2 regions of the Bacillus sp. PK6-013 genome follow, and region 2 is predicted to be linked to the other one. Evidence: riboswitches for the same ligand, from Rfam matches in the RefSeq annotation. Region 2 holds a riboswitch; the other holds the start of a gene.
The links. Region 2 has a riboswitch for thiamine pyrophosphate ahead of tenA (thiaminase II). Riboswitches for the same ligand answer to the same signal wherever they lie in the genome.
Positions count from the first base shown of each region.

Region 1: another riboswitch for thiamine pyrophosphate. It lies ahead of thiT (energy-coupled thiamine transporter ThiT); the one in region 2 lies ahead of tenA (thiaminase II).

Region 1 is NZ_CP096417.1:1,049,120-1,057,297, forward strand. Features, by position in the region: gene pcp (pyroglutamyl-peptidase I) at 1-595, opposite strand, end outside; gene M1E03_RS05265 (hypothetical protein) at 675-803, opposite strand; gene M1E03_RS05270 (response regulator aspartate phosphatase) at 805-1,917, opposite strand; gene M1E03_RS05275 (hypothetical protein) at 2,042-2,230, opposite strand; gene M1E03_RS05280 (processed acidic surface protein) at 2,410-3,405, shown strand; gene M1E03_RS05285 (class D sortase) at 3,512-4,069, shown strand; gene thiT (energy-coupled thiamine transporter ThiT) at 4,111-4,695, opposite strand; TPP riboswitch at 4,807-4,906, opposite strand; gene M1E03_RS05295 (GntR family transcriptional regulator) at 5,068-6,168, shown strand; rRNA gene M1E03_RS05300 (16S ribosomal RNA) at 6,707-8,178, shown strand, end outside.
Region 2 is NZ_CP096417.1:2,961,015-2,969,192, forward strand. Features, by position in the region: gene thiD (bifunctional hydroxymethylpyrimidine kinase/phosphomethylpyrimidine kinase) at 96-914, opposite strand; gene M1E03_RS15035 (thiazole biosynthesis adenylyltransferase ThiF) at 938-1,948, opposite strand; gene M1E03_RS15040 (thiazole synthase) at 1,945-2,712, opposite strand; gene thiS (sulfur carrier protein ThiS) at 2,719-2,922, opposite strand; gene thiO (glycine oxidase ThiO) at 2,919-4,028, opposite strand; gene tenI (thiazole tautomerase TenI) at 4,012-4,623, opposite strand; gene tenA (thiaminase II) at 4,598-5,299, opposite strand; TPP riboswitch at 5,383-5,491, opposite strand; gene M1E03_RS15065 (monovalent cation:proton antiporter family protein) at 5,551-7,395, opposite strand; gene prpE (bis(5'-nucleosyl)-tetraphosphatase PrpE) at 7,660-8,178, shown strand, end outside.

The DNA.
Region 1 (8,178 bases), 1.9 Mb from region 2:
CGACGGCGGCTAGCCTCAGCCCTTCGACGATCGTTTCAAGGCTGAGGCTCGGCTCGTGCTTATCGACTGTTTGTTCGGGGAGATACGGAATGTGGATGAACCCTCCGCGGATGTTTGCCGAGGTGCGGTCTATACGGTGCATTAACTGGTAAAAAAGATGGTTGCATACGAATGTTCCAGCTGAATTAGAGACGGAGGCCGGGATTCCGTTTTTTCTCAACTCTTTCACAACGAGTTTGATCGGAAGCGCGGACCAGTAAGCTGCAGGCCCGTCTGCCGCGATCGGTTCATCGATCGGTTCCCGTTTTTCATTATCCGGAATGCGGGCGTCATCGATGTTGATTGCGATGCGTTCCGGAGTAATGTGAGCCCGGCCGCCTGCTTGTCCTACACAAATGACGATATCGGGATGGTGCTTTTCGATCGCTTTTTCCAAAACGGCCGCTGAATGATGAAAAACGGTCGGGATCTGCTCCGCCACGATAGAGACGCCTTCGACTTTTTCTCCGTTCAGCCGTTTTACAGCTTCCCAAGACGGATTGACCGTTTCTCCCCCGAAGGGGTCAAAACCTGTCAGCAGTACTTTCTTTCCCATATCGATCCCTCCTGAATATGAATATAAAGTGCAAAATACCCATTCAGAAGATGTCTGAATGGGTATTTTTTAAAATATTTTATGCTCCTGATCCCCGGGATGCCAGAAGTACCTGATCTCCTTGAGAAGCCGCTTCCGGTGCATGGTTTACGAATGAAAAGCTGATAACTGCGCCTAATACAACTGCTGTTAATAATACTTTTTTCATTTTATTCTCCTCCTCTTCCAGCGAGCTTGCTCGCCTTGTCTGTTTTAATGTAAAAGTATATGGCTTCTTCATATAACTTTTCTCGCCTGTAGTAATTCGCTACATCCATCAATAATTCCTCCAAATCTACCCAGGCTTTTTCATTTTCTAACTGGTGAACATAGTCCTTGATTATTTCCAGTTTATTCTGTGTATCAGAATATAATGTATATAAAATTTTGAATTTCAATTCGAAAATTTCGCTGTTCATTTCCCGGGATTTTTTAAAGCCCACTTCGATCCATTTAAATGCTTGTTTGTGTGCGTTGGTTTTGAAAAGAGACCTTGTGTTTTCATAAACGCAAAGAAGGTAAGCATACTTGGCTTTCGTTTCAAAATCTTTGATTGCAAAAGCTTTATTGTAATACTTTAGCGCTTCCTCCTGCTTGTCTTCCTTACTCTTCAAAAAGCCCATATTATAGTAGGTACACGGTAAAAGGAATTGGTCGCCGATTTTTTCGGTTTTTTCGATCGCTTCTTTTAATAATACTTCACTTTCGGAGAACTTAAATTGGTCAATATAATTGAGCCCGATCAGCATTTTGCAGTTGATGACCCGCTTGGCATACCCGTCATACCCTTGAAAGATGCCGGAGGCAATGTTGATGTGATGAATCGACAGCCATGTCGCTTTTAAGTTGTAATACAAAACACCGATTTTATAATGAAATTCAGCTTTTTCAATTTCATTTTGAATGACGCTCAGTCTTTTTTCCGCTATTCTGAAAAAATTGAGCGCTTCTGTATGGTTTTGCTTGTAGTCCTCATAAATCCCTTTAAACAGGTAAAAATAATAATTCAGCTTGTCGTCCGTACTTTTTGGATCTTTGTCTTGAAAACTGATGGCCTCCAATTTTTCGGTGGAAGATTGGGAGATATCTTCAAGAAGGAGCCTTAAGCGAAAATCGAGCATTTGATAATAGAGTAGAACGTCATGATCTTCTTCCATTTTTTCAATTGCTTTATCTATGTCATCTTTCATTTCGATTGAGCCTGAAATGTCTCTTTTTTTCATCAGTATGTACCAGTCGTTGAGCATATTGGCGACTTCTTGTGAAGCCACGGCTTTGGCCATTCTCTTCCCTCCAATCTTTGTGAATTTTTTGTAAATTGAAGTTCTATTAATCATAGCATAAACTGCTGCCGTCTGTGAATAACGCTGAAATGCAAGTTCGCCGGTGAAAAGTTCATTTCTGAAATTAAATCGTCATTTTCCAAAAAAAGTGCGCGAAAAAAGCGAAAACCGCGCCAAGCGGAATACAGGAGATCATTGCGGTTCCGTTGACCAGCCCGTCAGCTCCGCTTATTTTCAGGGCTTCCCGGTAGCCTATTAAAAAGTGGATGATCGATAGGACGTAACATAAGAGCATCATATAGTAAGGGTTCATTTGCATACCTCCTCTATTCGCTTTACTATATTACATTCAATAGAGGCGAAGATTATGCCTGTTTAAACAGGAAAAAGAACAAAATATTATAGACGAAAAGATTTTCAATTACAATACATGTTTTTAAAAATATTTCCACTATAATCAAAATGAAAGATAAATTTAGGGGGTCATAAGAAATGAAAAAAAGGCTGATGTCACTATTGGTCTGCATCCTGGTTTTAGTGCCGGCAGCTGGTGCTTTTGCCGCGCCGAAACAGGCCGAGCTTCAAGAGTATCTTGAAGAAATAGGAATGACAGAAAAAGAATTGGAAGCTTATTTACAGGATACATATGATGAAAGTTTAAAAGATTTTGAGTCGGTGGAAGAGTTGAAAGATTTTTTAGGGGAAAGACTGACTAATCAACTTTTGGCATCCTATTTAAAAGAATACGGATTGAGCGAAAAAGAAGCGGCTGACCTTTTTGTTGAAAATGGCTATATGGAAAGCGGCCAAAACATTCTCGACGTGTTTATGTTTGAATACGAATTGGACGATGCGCTTTTCACTGTGACATATGAAGAAGACGATTTTCAGATCGGGAACCTGTTTCAAGAATTGGGTGTGGATGATCAGGAGTGGGAAAGGCTCGTGAATCATCTCCGAAAGGTGCGCGATAAAAATCCAAACCTTGAAAATGATTTGATGGCTCTTGGAGAACGTCTTGAAGCGGTAGCCGATTTCGAGTCTGTATCAGAGCTCTCAGCTCAGGATATCGCTGAAATGCTATCCATTTTAAACGATCTTCAGAAGACGCTTGAAGTGAAAACAAAATACTATCTTGTTAAAGACGGAAAGAAAAAAGAAGTGTCTTTGACAACGCTTGTCAGCGCGGAAGATCTGAAGGGAGCAAGCCTTCTGGTGGAAGTATACGATCTGCAAGGCAACTTCATTTTGGATGTATTGCTGACGCCTGACATGATCGGATCTGATTTAATTCATGATACAGGGTCAAAAGTGAAGCAAACCCAAACGGCTGTCAAACATGATTCAAAGCCATCTCATGTGAAAAAGACGGTTAAAGGTGCAAAGCTTCCAAAGACAGCCGGGCATTACGCGGAATGGTCGATCTTAGGCGCCGTTCTGATGTTTGGCGGATTCTTCATGATCAGAAGGCTTCGCAAAGCGGCTTAACATGTCACTTCCCATTCTAATTATGTAGAGAATGGGAAGTTTTTATAAGGAGTGAAAGGAAATTAAGGCACATCGAAAAAAAATCATCTGGCTCGCAGCTATTGTGATGGTTGTGTGCGGCGCTTATTTTACAACAACGAATGTGTTCAAGTTAATGCACGGCTACGCTCTTTTTTCATTTCAGCAGATGAAAGAAGAAGAAAAGCCTGAAAGACCTCCGATTCAGACGGCGAAAAAAGAAAAAACGGTGATTGATCAAACATTTGAAACCGGGGAGAAAATCGGCGATCTTGTCATTCCGAAAATCAATGCAAGGATTCCTATATATCACGGGACAGATGAAGACGAGCTGCAAAAAGGCGTGGGCCATTTCGCTGGTTCCGTTCTGCCTGGAGAAGATGACAACTCGGTTTTATCAGGCCACCGGGATACGGTTTTCCGAAAACTCGGCCGAGTGGGGAAGGGCGATCAGTTAATTGTTGAAGCTTCCTACGGAACTTTTACATACAAAGTGAAAAAGGTGCGGATCGTGGATGCGGATGACCGGACGGTGATTGTACCAAAGCCGAGAGCAACATTGACGGTTTCCACCTGCTATCCTTTTGACTTTATCGGTTCAGCACCGGAGCGGTATATATTGGTCGCAGATTTGATTAAATCATAAAAAAACAGCGGAATCTCAGGCGAGTCCGCTGTTTTTTTATGCTATCTCATGTCTGATCTGTTTTCCAGGAGTTTTGGCGCGGTTAGCAGCAGTAAACAAAGGACAATTGTGCAGACAATGAAAGACGGAAGCATATATGTTCCATTATATACCAAGGAATAAATCCATACCGGAGTGCCTTCAGGCGCATAGTTTCCAAAAAAGACAGCGCCGCTGATGACATGAGCGAGAAATTTCAGTCCGCTTCCGAGAAAGACGGCCAGCGTAACATAGAAAATGATCTTTCCTTTTTGTTTCTCGATTGAAGCGTTTCTGATCGATCCGGCAAAAAAGCCGCCGATACCCGCGGCCGTAGGCGCGATAAAATAATCAAGAAGAAGCTGCAGAGGATGATAAACGTAAAATCCTCCAGTGACAAACTGAAGCAATCCGGCTAAAAACCCGGTTGCCAGCCCTGCCTTCAGCCCCCATCTAAAGGAAATCAGGAAGATCGGAATCATCATGACTGCGATTGAACCGCCTTGAGGCATTTTTAAAAACATTCCGGACACCATATCAAGTATAAGTGCTATTCCTGTCATAAACGCAATTTCAATCAGCTGTACAAGTTGTTTAGATTGATTCATCATAACCCTCACTTTTGATGAACAAAGGGATACTGGACTTCTTTCCCAATAAAAAAAGCAATGCGGGGAAGGAGTAGGAAAGTTTTCCACGCACTGCTTTGGATGCAATTAGAAATGACTTTGCCACATCCCTACGCCAGCGTTAACTAACAGGTTCAAAGGGTCAGAACGGTCGTTCACTCTCAGCCTCGAGGCTCCCCTTGTGGTCATCAAGTTATTTAGTTATATTCTACTATACTAAAAAAAGAAACGGACGACAAGCTGATTTTTCGAAAAATTTTGCTTAATTTCTCCAATATGTAGCAATGCAAACATCTTTTCCTTTATAATAGAACGTATTCGTACGTACAAGATCAGTAAAGGGTTGATCTGATGAGTGAACCTACAAAATACAGCATGGTGAAAAATAAAATTAAATCGTGGATATATGAAGGCAAAGTGAAGCCGGGGGAAAAAATTCATTCGGAAAACGAATTGATGAAAATATTTGATGTAAGCAGGCACACGATCCGGCAAGCGATTGGCGACCTTGTTCATGAAGGGCTTTTATACAGAGAGCAGGGCTCAGGGACGTATTGCTCTCACCGTCTTCAGCTTTCTGAAAAAGGAAGGGAAAGAAATAAGATGATCGGGGTTATTACGACTTACCTTTCAGATTACATTTTTCCTTCTATTATAAGAGGAATCGAATCGTCACTGTCCAGCGAAGGATACACCCTTGTCGTCGCGAGCACCAATAATGACATTGAAAAAGAAAAACAATGCCTTGTGAATATGCTCGATAAAAAAATTGCTGGGTTGATCGTGGAGCCGACGAAAACAGGAAGCTTTAACCCGAATTTAAGTTACTATCTGACGCTTGAACAACATCATATTCCGTATTTGATGATCAACCAATTTTATCAGGAGCTAAATCCGCCCCATTTCATTTTGGATGATGAACACGGCGGCTTTATCGCCACTGAGCATTTGATTAAACTCGGCCATGAAAAAGTGTTCGGTTTCTTTAAACAGGACGATATGCAGGGCGCCAACCGGATGAAAGGATTTATCCGTGCTTTCAGAGAAAACGGCTTGTCGTTTTACCCTGAAATGGTCGTGACGTACACAACAGAGAACAAAAAACAAAAAACGATAGCTGAAGCCAGGAAGCGGCTTTCTTCATCAGACCGTCCGACTGCCATATTCTGCTATAATGACGAGATAGCGCTTTTGGTGTTGGATGTCGTGAGGGAATTCGGTTTGAAAGTGCCGGAAGACATTTCGATTGTCGGATATGACAACTCACATTTGAGCGAGGCATCTGAAGTGAAGCTGACGTCAGTCACTCATCCGAAAATGCAGATGGGGATTGAGGCGGCAAAATGGATGATTGCCAAAGTTGAGGGACGCAACACGAATCAGCTTGAACATTCCACCGTCTACAAACCTGAACTGGTTGTCAGACATTCGACCGCCAAGCTGAAAAGGTAGGCTGCACAATCTTTATCCGCCAACCAGCGTGAATGAAAATGAGAAGAATATATATTCTGTTACAAAGCTCCGGAATGAGGAGCTTTTTATTCAAGTAAAAGCTGATAACGGAGAGTTTAATGTCATCCTCGAAGCTTTGGACCATGTGCAGCTTTAGTAAATCAATTTTTAAAGACCGCTGTATACTTTTATATAGAAGAAAGCAGTAAGAAGAAATAAATGCTGTCAACTGCCTGAGGTCGAGATGATCAGGAATCATCTGAGTCCAAATCATTTGATTATTATTTTTTTAAAAAAGCTATTGTGAAAAACGAAAATAGATGTTATATTAGTATCCGCCCCTAAAAAGGAGGCTTTATAAAAACAACTTCGAAAATCTTTTGAAAAAAGTTGTTGACATTCACGATGATAGAATGTTATATTAGTAAAGTCGCTTCTTCGAGAGGCGGAAATGATCTTTGAAAACTAAACAAGACAAAACGTACCTGTTAATTCATTAAATAAATCGCACACATGTTGTGCGTAGTCATTATCAAACTTCATGGAGAGTTTGATCCTGGCTCAGGACGAACGCTGGCGGCGTGCCTAATACATGCAAGTCGAGCGGACAGATGGGAGCTTGCTCCCTGATGTCAGCGGCGGACGGGTGAGTAACACGTGGGTAACCTGCCTGTAAGACTGGGATAACTCCGGGAAACCGGGGCTAATACCGGATGCTTGATTGAACCGCATGGTTCAATTATAAAAGGTGGCTTTTAGCTACCACTTACAGATGGACCCGCGGCGCATTAGCTAGTTGGTGAGGTAACGGCTCACCAAGGCGACGATGCGTAGCCGACCTGAGAGGGTGATCGGCCACACTGGGACTGAGACACGGCCCAGACTCCTACGGGAGGCAGCAGTAGGGAATCTTCCGCAATGGACGAAAGTCTGACGGAGCAACGCCGCGTGAGTGATGAAGGTTTTCGGATCGTAAAACTCTGTTGTTAGGGAAGAACAAGTACCGTTCGAATAGGGCGGTACCTTGACGGTACCTAACCAGAAAGCCACGGCTAACTACGTGCCAGCAGCCGCGGTAATACGTAGGTGGCAAGCGTTGTCCGGAATTATTGGGCGTAAAGCGCGCGCAGGCGGTTTCTTAAGTCTGATGTGAAAGCCCCCGGCTCAACCGGGGAGGGTCATTGGAAACTGGGGAACTTGAGTGCAGAAGAGGAGAGTGGAATTCCACGTGTAGCGGTGAAATGCGTAGAGATGTGGAGGAACACCAGTGGCGAAGGCGACTCTCTGGTCTGTAACTGACGCTGAGGCGCGAAAGCGTGGGGAGCGAACAGGATTAGATACCCTGGTAGTCCACGCCGTAAACGATGAGTGCTAAGTGTTAGAGGGTTTCCGCCCTTTAGTGCTGCAGCAAACGCATTAAGCACTCCGCCTGGGGAGTACGGTCGCAAGACTGAAACTCAAAGGAATTGACGGGGGCCCGCACAAGCGGTGGAGCATGTGGTTTAATTCGAAGCAACGCGAAGAACCTTACCAGGTCTTGACATCCTCTGACAACCCTAGAGATAGGGCTTCCCCTTCGGGGGCAGAGTGACAGGTGGTGCATGGTTGTCGTCAGCTCGTGTCGTGAGATGTTGGGTTAAGTCCCGCAACGAGCGCAACCCTTGATCTTAGTTGCCAGCATTCAGTTGGGCACTCTAAGGTGACTGCCGGTGACAAACCGGAGGAAGGTGGGGATGACGTCAAATCATCATGCCCCTTATGACCTGGGCTACACACGTGCTACAATGGACAGAACAAAGGGCAGCGAAGCCGCGAGGCTAAGCCAATCCCACAAATCTGTTCTCAGTTCGGATCGCAGTCTGCAACTCGACTGCGTGAAGCTGGAATCGCTAGTAATCGCGGATCAGCATGCCGCGGTGAATACGTTCCCGGGCCTTGTACACACCGCCCGTCACACCACGAGAGTTTGTAACACCCGAAGTCGGTGAGGTAACCTTTTGGAGCCAGCCG
Region 2 (8,178 bases):
TCACAATTAATAGCAGGCTGACAATTTCAGAATATAAAAAGCGGCAGAGACCGTTTTTGATGTCTGCCGCGATATTTTTCATTTTTATTGCGGGACTACAGTTCCAACCCTGCATTGGATATCTTTTGATATGCAAAATGGTTGGTCGGTCCGTGGCCGGCTCCGAAATCAAGGCTGTGTGCAACCGCTTCGTGGACGAAAGCCTCAGCGATGCTGAAAGCTCCTTGAATGCCGTTTCCTTTCGCTGTTTGCGCGGTAAGAGCGGCGGCAAATGTGCAGCCTGTTCCATGGGTATTTTTCGTCTTAATATAGGTGTTCGTTTTTTCCGTGAACACCTCTCCATCGAAGAGGAGATCGGTTACTTTGCCATCCTCGGGCTGATGCCCTCCCTTGATGATAATGTTGCGGACGCCCATTTCATGCAATTCACGAGCCGCTTTTTTGCGGTCTTCCATTGTTTGAATGCTTCTCCCTGTCAGCACTTCGGCTTCGGGTATGTTCGGCGTTACCGCATAAGCAAGCGGAAGCAAGTGCCGTTTCAATGTTTCAACTGCTTCCTCATTCAATAGTGAAGCGCCGCCTTTGGCGATCATGACAGGATCGACAATCACACGTTTAAGCTCGTATGTTGCAATTTTTTCAGCAATGACCTCAATCATCTCCGCGCTCCACAGCATCCCTGTTTTCACGGCGTCAGGTTTTAAATCTTCCGCCACTGCATCAATCTGCGTGCCGAGTGCTTCCGGAGATAGCGGGTAGACGCCGTGAACCCCTGTTGTATTTTGCGCAGTGACCGCTGTCAAAGCCGTCATGCCAAAGACGCCAAGCTCCTGAAATGTTTTAATGTCGGCTTGAATGCCGGCGCCGCCTCCTGAATCCGACCCGGCGATTGTTAATGCTTTGTATATGCTCATGATGTTTGCACTCCCTTCGGCCTTTAGCCAATCCACCTGTGATATATCGTTTTCGCGCGATTGATATCGTTCGTTCCGTGAATCAAAGCGCGTCCGTCCCGAAAAATCACGAACTTAAAATCCTCCGTACGGCAAGATAATAAATAAGGATTTCCCGTCACATCCAAACCGGCTTTTTTTAATCTGGCGGCAAGCGGCTCCAGCTCCGGCGGCTGTTCCGCGGCCGGCCTGATCTGAACCGTTTGTCTGCCGCAAAGAACGGCTGCTTTTGTTTCGTTTTCAGCTGAAAGAAACGGAAACTCGCCTTTTCCGCACGTCGGACACGAGCCATGTTTAAGCGCGTCAGCCCGGACTTCAGAGCGCTCATTTGTCCAAATATCAAATGAGCGAAGCATTCCTGACGGTTCATGCCCTGTCAGCAGCTTCAGGGCATCTGTTACCTGGTAAGCGGCAACCTGCTGAACAACCGGACCGATCACCCCTGCTGTGTCGCACGTCATGGTATTCGCGGGCAAATGCCCCAAAAGACAGTGAAGGCACGGCGTTTTCCCCGGAATGACGGTATATGTGATGCCATAGCTTGCGACACACGCGCCGTACAGAAAAGGGATGCCTAACTTGACCGCCGCATCGTTCATGATCAGCCGCGTTTCAAAATTATCGGTCGCATCGACGATCAGGGACGCTTTCTCCGCAAGCTCGAGCGCTTTTTCCGCGGTAACATCTGCTACAATGCCGGTCACTTGAACAGAGCTGTTGATCAGGCGCAGCCTTTTTTCGGCAGCGGCTGCCTTTGGCATATGATCAACCACATCCTGTTCCGTATAGAGCTGCTGCCGCTGGAGATTGCTCCATTCCACATAATCCCTGTCGGCAATCGTCAGCGAACCGACTCCGGCCCTCACCAGCATTTCTGCGCTGGCCGCGCCCAATGCCCCCGCACCGATCACCAGGACGCGGGCGCGACTTAATTTTTCCTGGCCGTCCGGTCCGATCGGGTGAAAAAGCTCCTGTCTTGAATACCTGCCTGTCAAATCGTCAACTTCCCTTCTTCAGGACTGCTGGCGATGCCGTAGTTCTTTTCCGGAATTCGTCCAGCAAGGTATCCGAGTCTGCCCGCTTCAACGGCGAGCTTCATAGCCTTCGCCATTTGGACCGGATCTTTCGCCCCGCTCACTGCCGTGTTCAAAAGCACTCCGTCAGCGCCGAGTTCCATTGCGTATGCCGCATCTTTCGGAGAACCGATTCCGGCATCCACGATTACGGGAACTTTAGCCTGTTCAATGATGAACGACAGGTTAAGCGGGTTGACGATTCCCTGTCCCGAACCGATTGGAGAGGCCCCGGGCATAATGGCGTGTACGCCGAGCTCTTCAAGCTTTCTCGCAAGGACGACATCGTCCGATGTATACGGCAGCACAATGAAGCCTTCTTCAAGCAAGGCTTCTGACGCCTTCAGCGTTTCTACCGGGTCAGGCAGAAGCGAACGGTCACAGCCGATCACTTCGACTTTGATCATGTCGCAAAGACCGCTCGCTTTAGCAAGCTTGGCGATCCGGACGGCTTCCTCAGCCGTTTTTGCTCCGGCCGTATTCGGCAAAAGCGTATAACGGCTTAAATCAAGCTGCTCCAAAAAATTAGGCTGAGACTCTTCAAAAATATTCATCCGTCTGACGGCAAAGGTCAGGATCTCCGATTCAGATGCACTGACAGCCTCTTTTTGAATTTCAAATGACGGATACTTCCCTGTGCCGAGCAATAATCTTGATGAGAATTGACGATCTGCGATTTTTAACATAACGGTTTATCCCCCTCCGACAAAATGAACGATTTCGATGACATCGTGTTCTTCCAGTTTGACTGTTTGATATTGGTCTTTTCCGATAATCTGCCTGTTTCTTTCAACAACGACAACACGATTTTCCAAACTGTAGGATGCGAGCAAATCGTAAATCGTGCCGCCGTCATCTCTCCACTCTATTTTCCGGCCGTTGAGCTGAATGTTCACCTGTGCACAGCCTCCTTTCGCTCCGCTTTAAACGCCTCGGCCCACTCTGTTTTGACCGGATTGCCGAGGATCATGTCAGCTATCATCTCACCGGTTGCAGGTGCCAGGAGGATGCCGTTTCTGAAATGTCCGGCAGCAAACAATATCCGGTCATTTTCAGGGTGTCTGCCGATATATGGATTGCCATCCCCTGTTTCCGGGCGCAATCCGGCCCAGCATTGGTCGATGTTCATGGATTCAATGTCAGGGAGCATCGACTTGGCCTTTCGGATCAACTCCTCGATTCCGCCAAGTTCCGGCTGTTCATTCCAATCCCCGGGCTTCATTGTCGCGCCGACGACAAGCTTTCCGCTATGGCGCGGAACGATGTAGCAATGATCATGGTAAAGCGTCCTCGTCAAAGGGATGCCGTCATTCCACACAGACAGGCACTCCCCTTTGACAGGATAAAAGCTTTTGTCTATGCCGATCTGTTTAAAGAAAGCACCGCTCCACACACCGCTTGCAATGACAACGTGCTCCGCCTCCGCGGTGCATGAAGCAGCAGTGACGCGGACGGCCCCCGCTTCAGATTCGATCGATAAAACGGGGGTAAACTCGAAGACCTCGGCACCGAGAATCCGGGCCCCCCTGGCAAATGCCCTGCACACTGCGGCCGGTTCGACATGGATGTCGTCCCGAATGAAATTAGCGCCGAGAATCCCTTTTCCGGCATGCGGTTCCAGCTCATATACTTCAGCGGCTTCAAGCCATTCCACTGAATCCAGTGCAGCCATTTGCATCAGGTGTTCGCGGTCGCTTTCTGAAAATGCCAGCTTTAATATCCCTCCGTCATGCTTTCTGATATCGATGCCGCTTAAGTCTTTCAATTCGCCCGTCAGCCGCTGATAGGCTTTTTGGCTGGCTCTGGCAAATTCGAAAAAGGTACCGGGTTTATCGCATTCCGCATGGGCGCCGAGCATGCCCGCCGCCGCGCTCGTCGCTTTTTTGCCGACTTCTCCGCTTTCAAACACGGCCGTTTTTTTCCCCGCTTTCGCAAGATGGTAAGCGATGGATGTCCCGATGATGCCTCCGCCGATCACGATCGTATCATAGCGCTTTCTCATATGAATCTCCCTTCGCGAGACAGGCAAGCCGCGCGGCCGCCTCATCCGGTCTGTCATGAGAAAAGATCCCCGACATCACGGCGATGCCGTCTGCCATTTTGACTTCCGCCAGTCGTTGTTCGGTAATACCCCCGATCGCAATGACCGGAATGCGGACAGCCGCCTTCACTTCAGCCAGACTGAGAGCTCCTCTTCCTTTCCGGCCCTTTTTACAGTCCGTTTCAAAAATGTGGCCGAACAGCACGTAATCTGCACCTTCAGTTTCAGCCTGAACCGCTTCTTCTGGCGAATGGACGGACTTTCCGATTTTCAAATGCGGAAAACGGCTCCTCACACTTTTGACGGAAAAGCCGTGTGAAGGCAGCTGAACCCGGTGAATGTGATGAAACAAAGCGATATCAACCCTGTCGTTGATGATCAGTTTCCGCTTATCAACCCCTTCTTTGGCAAGGCGGTCGATTAAACTTGATATTTCACTTACTTTTTTTGATCTTTCCCTGATATGGATAAAGTCAACGGCATTTTGAATCGAGATGATTTTTGCAGCAAGCTCTTCCACAGAGTGCTTGTCATCGGTGATCGCGTGCAGATGCAAGCTGATCCACCCCGCTTTTTGACCAGCTTTCTTTTTGGTAGGCCATATCCCAGAAGCTGTATTCGTAGAAGCTGGAGATGACGAAGTTCTCCTTCATCTTCGCGCGCGTTTTCTCATCGGCGTTTTCAGCCAGCTCATCGAAGCGGTTGATCTGTTCTGTCACAAGTTCTTTAAACCAGTCGCCTCCGTATGTCGCGATCCATTCCTGATAAATCGCGCTGTCAGGCCTGCACGTTTTTAACGTTTCGCCGACGTCATAATAGAGCCAATAGCAAGGAAGCAAAGCGGCCAGTATTTCCGCAAAACTGCCGCTCACGACAGAACGGTACATATGCGATGTGTACGCATACGCTGTCGGCGACGGCTGAAACGACTCCAGTTCTTCCTTTGTGATTCCCAATAGATCGGTGAATTTCCTATGGAGCGACATCTCGGCTTCATATGTGCCTTTCGCGTGTTCAGCCATCCGGCTTGTCGTATATAAATCGCGAGCATATGCCGCACCAAAGGATTGGACTTTGGCAAAGTGGGTCAAATAGTAGGAATCCTGCATGACATAGTATTTAAATCGATCAACCGGAAGTGTGCCGTCTCCAATCCCTTGAATAAACGGATGGACAAAACTGCCTTCCCACCATTTTGCAGCGCTGTTTCGGCATTCTTCTGAAAACTTCATTTCGAGGCTCCTCCTTCGATTCTGAACATAAAAAAACCACTTTCCCGCAAGGAAAGTGGTTTGGAATTTGCATAAATACATACTCAAATACCGTGCCACTTCCCTACGCAGGTTTGAACCTGTTCAGGTTATGAGGGTCTAAAAGTCACACTTTTATCTCAGCCCTTATCAAGGACTCCCCTAGTGGAAAACATTTCTTGTTCATTCAGTTTATACTTTTATCTTATCACGAATTGCAAAATGGTCAAGCATCAGTCTCCAAGCGTTTTTCTCAATTCCGCAATATATTCGCGCGAACCGGTGGCGATCAGCCTGTCACCCAATTGCAGCCTTGTATCCCCGTGGGGCACGATGCTGTCCACCCCGCGGAAAATTCGGACGAAGATAACATCTCCCGTAAACGGAAACTCCCTTAACAGAACACCGTCAAATCGCTCATTGCTCATATTGATCTGATACAGCGACGCATCCTGGTTCGTCAGGAGTTTCATAACGCCAGGCGCCTCGATAAGCGCGCGCAGCAGCGTTTTTGTAGAAAGCAGAATAGAGAATGTATCAATTCCGTTATCTTTCAGTCTGGATTCGGCGTCTGGAGAATCTGCGCTGGCGATAATTCTCGCGACTTTCTGCTCCTTCGCAAAAAGCGCGATCCCTGTATTGCGCTCTTCGCTGCCAGTGGCCACGACGAGTATATCCGTTTGGAAAACGCCGAATGATTGAAGCGTCTCGTATTCATAATCAGGCAAAACTTCAACATCAAACACCGGATCCGCCAGATTTTCTTCCTTTTTTTCCTGCCGGACATGCAGGATTCTGACGTGATAATCTTCCGGAGAAAGTTCGAGCGTGACTGGCAGCGTCATTTGATTTGCGCCGATAAAGGTGATCGTCTTTTTCTCTTTTTCGCTTTCCGTTTTCGGCATTAATTTTTTAAAGCCGGTCGGTGTGATGATGCATGTAATGACAGCGACCAGAATCAGCGCGCCGGACATCTGCGCGTCAATGACGCCGATGCGCTCGCCGATCGTTGTCGCCGCGATCACCAAAGAAAGCGTGGAAGTCAGGAGAAAACCGGAAGCCAGCACGGTTTTCATGTCATACCACTTTTTCAAAAACAGCACCGGAACGACTTTGCTGATTAACAGAGCCACAAACAGAAGCGGGATCATCACTAAAATTTTCGGATTGCCAAACAGTGACCAAATGTCCAATTTGACGCCTGTCATCACAAAGAAGATCGGGATGAGGAATCCGTATCCGAATGAATCGAGCTGCTGAACGAGCTCCTTGTTCGGCGAAAGCAGCGAAACAAGCACCCCGGCCAAAAACGCGCCAAGTATGTTTTCTGCACCGAGCGACTCGGACAGCGCCACAAGTACGATGATCAGCGTAAATATCGCCCTTGTGCCGATCTGGATCGTTCCTTTTGACAGCACTTCGACAAAAGGCCGCTTTTTAAATATCCTTCCGAACAGGTATAAAACGACGCCGGCGGCAAATAAGATCATCAGCAGCCACATATTGCTGTTTTCGTCCCCGTAGATTGAGGCGAACACTGCAAGCAGAATCATCGTGACAAGATCGGCAATGACGGCGACAAGCAAAATAATCTGGCCGATATTTGTCTTCATGAGACGCTCTTCTTTCAGCGTCGGAACGACAACCCCGAGCGAAATTGTCGAAATGATCAGCGTCATTAAAAAGGCGTTGTCAATAAATCCTGCCATGACAAAGCTGTAAGAAAGGCCGAGCGATAAAATAAAGACGGCAATAAAGATGACCGAAGCCGTTTTAAATGTATTCGGCGCTTCCTTTCCGCTTGGAAGCAGCTGCTTTTTCTTTCCTTTTTCAAATGCGGAAAAATCGATTTCAAGCCCGCTTAAAAACATTAAAAAGATAAATCCGAGCATCGATAAAGTTTCGAGCCATGTATCGTGCTGGGCGACCAGATCGAACCCGCTTTTTCCGATAATAAGACCCATGATAATTTCAGCGACAACCACCGGTATGCTTAACCTGAAACGGTGCAGCAGGATGGGCGTTAAAAATGCGATAATCAGTACGACAACTAAAGATGAGACAGATGTGTGCTCCATAAACTGGTACCTCCTCTAAAACCGGTTTCCGGGTATGATTAGCGTTCCCTTTTTTAAAAATAAAAGGGACATCTTTTTAGACATTTTCATGTGGGAAAAGAACCGTCTGAACTCTTTTCTCACAGGTGTAAAAATCGATTTTAACAATGCTCGCTCAGAAAAAAAAGTAATATGCCTGATTTTCTCCGGCGAAAGTCGCTGAAGCTTGATTTATATATGGACTGGGCAATGTATATACATACGCAGACAGGAGGCAGAAAACGCATGAAATATGATGTAATCGGCGATATTCACGGGTGCTATGACGAAATGATTGCGCTGATTGAAAAGCTCGGTTACTCGCTGTCATCGGGGTTTCCCGTTCATCCGGAAAACAGAACACTTGTCTTTCTCGGGGATTTAACAGACAGAGGGCCAAAATCGCTGGAGGTCGTTGAATTTGTAGGACGGGCCGTTGAAGAAGGAGCTGTGCGATATGTGCCCGGCAATCACTGCAATAAGCTGTACCGTTTTTTCAAAGGCAATCCGGTGAAGCTGCAGCACGGGCTGGAGACGACGGCGGCGGAATACAGAAACCTTCCGAAACATAAACAGAAGGATATCAGAGACCTTTTCATGCGCCTTTATGAAAACGCCCCTCTTTATGAGATCCTGCATAACGGCGAACTTGTCGTCGCACATGCCGGCATCAAAGCGGAAGACATCGGCAAAAAGCCTGTCGGAAAAGTAAAACAGTTTGTGCTATACGGAGATATTACAGGAGAAACGCTGCCTGACGGACGG